DNA from 3 places in the Shewanella sp. 10N.7 genome. Region 1 is predicted to be linked to each of the others. Evidence: predicted binding sites of a transcription regulator. Region 1 holds the regulator's gene; each other region holds the start of a gene.

Region 1 (2,283 bases):
GAATATCTAACTCTTTATTCTTTTGATGTAATTCGAGTAGTTTGGTGAAATTGGCGACAAATTTTTCACCACTGTGACGCTTGCCAAACAGCGGCTTACGTCCTTCAACACAGACAATTCTTGGGGTATTTAAACCATCAACATCCAGTCTTTCATAAGGACTTGGTAAGCCAAACTTAGCCGACATTTCATGCAAAGCAGCAATGTCACTCAGCGACTCTGTCTTCATGACATAGACCACTGGCTTTTCTGGATCTAGATTTAAGTCAGCGAACGGATCTTCAGGCACAACAACACTGTGTACCATTAATTTCTGAATCCAACGCAACGATTTAGCAATGATAGAATCTGGTTTTAGCATGAGTATTCGCATTATCTACAACGATTTATTGCGCATAGGATACCAGAATCTAGATGGGATTCACTAACCTGCTTATCTGTATTTAACAATTGAGCGGCAATATGAAGGCCGTTAGCTGAAAATAATTAAGCAATTCCAACGCTGATTTATGCTGGACGAAATGCATCAACAGTACTGTATAAATATACTGTATCGACCTGAAACCTCTCTGTTAAGTACTAATATTAAAATTAGTACCAATAAAAATCACACATACCCTAAAACAATCAAGACATTGATTTATATAAACTAAAACCCAATACCACATAATAAAAACAACAATAAACCAGCAGATACCATAAATTTCATTGGTTAATACTTGCGCGACCAAAGATACTGTATATAATGACAGTCACTGTATAAAAAAACAGGAATCAATATGAGACCTTTAACGCCACGACAAGCTGAAATTCTAGAACTAATTAAATGTAATATTGCTGAGACAGGTATGCCACCGACTCGTGCAGAAATTGCCACTAGATTAGGCTTTAAAAGTGCTAACGCTGCCGAAGAACATTTAAAGGCGCTGGCGAAGAAAGGCTGTATCGAAATTATTCCTGGCACTTCACGCGGAATCCGCATGATTCAGGAAGAAGAGGAAGTTGAAGAAGGCCTCCCTCTTATCGGACAAGTTGCAGCAGGTGAACCTATTCTTGCGCTGGAACATGTTGAACAATACTTCCAAGTTGATCCTGAAATGTTCAAACCAAATGCTAATTTCTTACTACGAGTTCGTGGCGACAGTATGAAAGACATTGGCATTATTGAAGGTGACCTATTAGCTGTTCACAAAATGCAGCAAGCTAAAAATGGTCAAGTGGTCGTCGCTCGTGTAGATGATGACGTCACAGTTAAACGTTTTGAAAAGAAAGGCAACGTTGTTTATCTGCACGCAGAAAATGAACAATATTCGCCGATTAAAGTAGATTTAACATGCCAGAGCCTGACAATTGAAGGGCTTGCAGTTGGCGTTATCCGAAATGGAGGTTGGTTATGAACACATTATTAGGTAATGCACCACGTCATCCAGGCTTATGGGTCGATATGACATCAACAACTGCGCCAGTTAAACAAGGCATTGAAACTAAGCAAAGTGCCAACCAAGGCTTAACTGAGTTAACCCAGTTGTGCAGCCATTTGGCCATTTTAAGTCAGCAAGGTCGTTGGATTGTACTGATTAATCCTCCGCATATTGGCTATAAACAAATATTGGCTAACGCTAACGTTCGCATGGATCGTGTTTTACTTGTTCACACTAAAGATGAAGTAGAAACGCTTTGGGCGATGGAAAAAGCACTAACAAGTGGTACTTCCAGTGCCGTTATTACTTGGACTACACCACTAGATGCGCGTGATAATCGACGTATTCAATTGGTTGCTAAAAGCGCATTAGCACAAGGTGTCATCATTGAAGATGTAAATACTCACTTACATGATGAACATATGGGTGCCAATACTTCTGTAACACCAACAAGCTTAAATTTATCTGCTTTTCACTAAACAAATCTCTCTTTAAAAAGCCCTTCATTTATGTGAAGGGCTTTTTTTTGCGCCTTTTTTCAGCAAATTAGATGATAAAGTGATCTTGATCAATATTTAATCTCCAAGTAATGTAGTTAACAAGAGAGTAACAATTTGCTGTCACTCTTGAGTTTATAAAATGATAAAAAGCTACAAAACGCTGTAAAGATTGTGCTGGTACCATGCGGTATAGAAAGCCTTGAATAAAAAGCGTCAATTTAAGAATTGAAAAGTTCAGTATTAGGTACAAGTGTGGCCACCATAAACCAATAGAATAATCGAGTATTGATACTCGCAGCCACCGTGTACTTTGAAGTGATCAAACTTTTTCGGGAATAGAGAAGTTTGCATAGAGCAGAGTA
Region 2 (2,283 bases), on a different contig from region 1:
TTAATAACTTGCGGCGCTAAACCATGTTGCTCAACCGGCAAATAACGGCTATCAGAACGTGGGTAAGTAATCAGCTTATGGCGTTCATACAAGCTTTGGCACGTATCCAACACGTCCTTGGCGCTCATCCCAAAACGCTTTGCAGCGTCAATTTGCAACGCAGATAAACTGTAAGGTAATGGTGGGTTTTGACGTTTACTCTTAGCTTCCAGTTTTGTGACTTCAGCAGGTTGATTAGTGATACGGCCAACCACATTTTCAGCAAGCCCTTTAGCCAGCACTCGCCCTTCTTCATCCATGTAGGGCTGACAGGCTTCACTGGGTTTCCATTTAGCCGTAAAGGTTTGATTTTCTTGAGTGATAAGATGAGCTAACACATCGTAAAACGGTTTTGGCACAAAATGAGCAATTTCTTCGTCACGTCTAACAACTAAACCAAGCACTGGCGTCTGTACCCGACCGACCGACAAAACCCCTTGATAACCGACCTTTCTACCTTGAATGGTATATGCACGAGTCATATTCATGCCGTATAACCAATCAGCACGACTACGCGCCAGTGCTGAAGTTGAAAGCGGCACAAACTCTTTATTGCTGCGCATTTGGTTTAATGCTCTTTTCACTGCAGAGGGATTTAAATCGCTGATGAGTAGCCGCTGAGTTTGGCTAATCTTATCGGCTTTAATACCAGAATGGGATATCACTTCATCAACCAGTAATTGCCCTTCTCTATCAGGATCGCCTGCGTTAACCAGACTTGATGCCTGTTTTATCAGTTTTTTTAATGTGCTTAGCTGAGAGCGTGTTTTTGATTTAGGTTTTAACTTCCATTGCTGTGGCACAATTGGCAAGTGAGCTAATTGCCACGACTTATAAGCGGGATCATAAGCGTCGGGTTCTGCTTGTTCTAATAAATGTCCCACGCACCAAGACACGCAATCACCATTGGCTGTCATGATGTAACCATCACCTTTTTTATGAGGCTTAGGTAATACATCGGCTATGGCACGACCTAAGCTAGGTTTTTCGGCAATATAAAGGATCATTTAGTTCAAACCATCAAAATCGTTAAAGCACTTTTAAGCAGGCTTTTTCATCAGAATTAGTTTACTGTATATAATTACAGTGCATTTTAATAGTCATTCAAGAAATAATTTATCGAAAACAATAAATGAATATAAATAACTCGTGTCGAACACCAGATAACATTTATAAAGCAAATCTAACTAACTCTCGCGCTAACGCGCGCCAATTATTGTAGTAAATTTTCATAATCGATTTATAAACAATATAAATTAGCTCCAATAGCCATACAATTGACTTATTTAGCCTCTTTAAACAATCAAATCATCTTTCCCTGCTTGATTAAAGCTGGAGTAAAGTTGATCCAGATCATGATTGCGAACAAATTCTTGAGATAGTTTTAGTTAACGCAGAAAATGAGGTCAGGAGCCCGTTATGGAATTGAAGCAATGTGAGAAGTGCTATACCGACGTTTGTGTTAACGGTAAATGGTTTCACCATGACCACTTAACAACCAGTGCTTATATGCTAAATGGCGGTTCGCCTGAAATGATTGAGCTCGCAAAAATGCCAACAACTGAAACTGAGCTTGTGGATATGCTCACCTGCGTATTTTAAATGTCGGTGATAGTTTAAAGGGTGTATTAACACGCATTACATCTATCAGGATTAAAAGACTTACGCCGTTGCGTTAACACTTAAGTCAATGGCATAAAAAAAAGCAGTGCTTGCACTGCTTTTTTATGTCTTGTCATCACCACATTTCAGTGAGCCATCAAGTGCGACTTAAGCCAATTCTTGATTAAAAAATGCAATGGTTCTGTCCCAAGCAAGCTTTGCATTCGCTTCATCAAAGCGTGATGTAGAGTCATTATGAAATCCATGCTTGGCATTCTTATACATGTGCATTTGGTATGGCACATTTAACCGCTTTAAGTCAGCTTCATAATCTGGCCAAGATTTATTAACCCGTTCATCTTCTTCACCAAGTTGTACCATCAATGAGGCTTTAATATTTTCTCGGAGTTCTTTCTTAGCGGGTGTTCCATAAAAAGGCACGCCTGCGGTAAGTAAATCAGATTCGACTGCAGCAAGATAATTGACGATATAGCCACCAAAGCAAAAACCTACAGCGCCGAGTTTTCCATTACTGTTTTCATGAGATTTTAAAAACTTTGCTGCAGCGACAAAATCTTGTTGGATTTTATCGCGATCCATAGATTTTTGCATCGCTCGGCCTTCATCATCATTACCTGGGTA
Region 3 (2,283 bases), on a different contig from region 1:
CGATAATTTAGTTTATAGCTGTTCGAGTTAGCTTCCTGCTACTCAGGATTTAAACTCGATTTAAAAAACTTCACCTGTTTCTAAATCAATATTTTCATCAGACTCTGCAGGAGCGGCTTCTTTTTCTTTGCTTAATAGCATTTGACGTAAATTAGTTTCAATTTCTTCAGCTATTGCTGGGTTTTCAACTAAGTATTTACCAGCATTAGCACGGCCTTGACCGATTTTATTGCCTTGGTAGCTGTACCATGCTCCCGCTTTTTCAACAAGCTTATGCGCTACACCTAAATCAACTAACTCGCCAGTACGGTTAATCCCTTTACCATAAAGAATTTGGAATTCAGCTTGTCTAAATGGCGCAGCAATTTTGTTCTTAACCACTTTCACGCGTGTTTCATTACCCACAACAGCATCACCATCTTTAATCGCACCTGTACGGCGAATATCAAGACGAACTGAAGCGTAGAACTTAAGTGCATTACCACCCGTTGTGGTTTCTGGGTTACCAAACATAACACCAATTTTCATGCGGATTTGGTTAATAAAGATAAGCAGTGTGTTTGATTGCTTAAGGTTACCAGCAAGTTTACGCATTGCTTGGCTCATCATACGTGCCGCTAAGCCCATGTGCGAATCACCAATCTCACCTTCGATTTCCGCTTTAGGTGTTAATGCAGCAACCGAATCGACAATAATTACATCAACAGCGCCAGAGCGTGTTAATGCATCACAAATCTCAAGCGCTTGCTCACCCGTATCAGGCTGAGAACATAAAAGGTTATCAATATCTACGCCTAAGTTTTTCGCATAAATAGGGTCAAGTGCATGTTCAGCATCAATAAAGGCACAAGTTTTACCTTGGCGCTGCGCTGCTGCAATCACTTCAAGTGTTAAGGTTGTTTTACCAGAAGATTCAGGACCGTAGATTTCTACGATACGTCCCATCGGTAAACCGCCAGCACCTAGTGCAACATCCAATGAAAGTGAGCCAGTAGAAATTGTTTCAACATCCATTGTGCGATCTGCGCCCAACTTCATGATTGAACCTTTACCAAATTGCTTTTCAATTTGACCTAATACGGCATTTAACGCTTTCTCTTTATTTGGATCTGCTTTCATTCTCTTTATCCCTTTAAGGTGACTCAATTCGACATGCGAACTTGGTAACGAATAAATTTGTCTGTCTAACAATATGAGCTCAGTATACTGTATAATCATACAGTATCAATAGTCACTGTATACTTTTTTGACATTATTTCATTCTTATAATATTTTTATCTTATTAATCAATAACTAATAACCAAAATAAGTTTTAAAACCTCAAAGACCTCATTAAACAAACTACTGTATACACTAGTATGAGCGAATGTAAATTATCGAGTTTTCAAAGATTTAATTCGTAATAAATAACAGTACTTGTCTTTCTAAAAGTCACTGTATGAACATCGCTTATTGGGAATCAAACTAAATATTGTTAAGATGAGCCCCGTTTATTATTCCGTATTAAAGCCAGATTAAGAGCAACTACTTAATGACCGTAAATGAAGACCCAAGTTTAGAAAAGCATACCCCAATGATGCGTCAATATTTGACGCTAAAAGCACAGCACCCAGAGATGCTTTTGTTTTATCGTATGGGAGACTTTTATGAATTATTTTATGAAGATGCCAAACTGGCTTCTGAACTATTAGGGATTTCACTTACTGCTAGAGGCAAGAGTGGCGGCAATGCAATACCTATGGCAGGTTTACCCTATCACGCCGTTGAAGGTTATCTCGCCAAGCTAGTACAGATTGGTCAATCAGTCGCTATTTGTGAGCAGATTGGCGATCCCGCTACCAGTAAAGGTCCAGTAGAACGAAAAGTCGTTCGTATTGTTACCCCTGGCACCTTAACTGACGAAGCCTTATTACAAGAAAGACAAGACAACTTACTCGCTGCGGTTTACCAAGGTAAAAATGGCTATGGCTACGCAACCTTGGACGTGTCATCAGGTCGATTTGTCATTGTTGAACTTGAGAATTCAGAAACATTAGAAGCTGAGTTGCAGCGTACTAGCCCTGCAGAGCTTTTATACAGTGAAGATTTAGCTGATAGGCATCTTATCGAGAACCTTAAGGGGATTAGACGTCGCCCTGAATGGGAATTTGATTACGACACTAGTATCCAGTTATTGTTGGAACAGTTTGGCACAAAAGACCTTCATGGCTTTGGTGTTAGCCATGCGCGTTTATCTTTACAAGCCGCTGGCTGTCTTATGCAATACGTAAAAGACACCCAAAA

The links. Region 1 encodes LexA, which represses DNA repair genes until DNA is damaged. Its sites were predicted from a motif close to TACTGTATNNNNATACAGTA; they were not measured.
Region 2: LMH66_RS16450 (DNA topoisomerase III) is a predicted target of LexA. The motif match lies at 1,109-1,128, and genes of this name have one in related genera.
Region 3: recA (recombinase RecA) is a predicted target of LexA. The motif match lies at 1,205-1,224, and genes of this name have one in related genera.

Annotation. Positions count from the first base shown of each region.
Region 1 covers NZ_JAJGZS010000022.1:53,121-55,403, reverse strand. Annotated here, with positions in the region: gene plsB (glycerol-3-phosphate 1-O-acyltransferase PlsB) at 1-361, opposite strand, end outside; gene lexA (transcriptional repressor LexA) at 780-1,397, shown strand; gene LMH66_RS14435 (cell division inhibitor SulA) at 1,394-1,900, shown strand.
Region 2 covers NZ_JAJGZS010000028.1:13,524-15,806, forward strand. Annotated here, with positions in the region: gene LMH66_RS16450 (DNA topoisomerase III) at 1-1,046, opposite strand, end outside; gene LMH66_RS16455 (hypothetical protein) at 1,459-1,641, shown strand; gene LMH66_RS16460 (dienelactone hydrolase family protein) at 1,810-2,283, opposite strand, start outside.
Region 3 covers NZ_JAJGZS010000007.1:4,605-6,887, forward strand. Annotated here, with positions in the region: gene recA (recombinase RecA) at 61-1,119, opposite strand; gene mutS (DNA mismatch repair protein MutS) at 1,532-2,283, shown strand, end outside.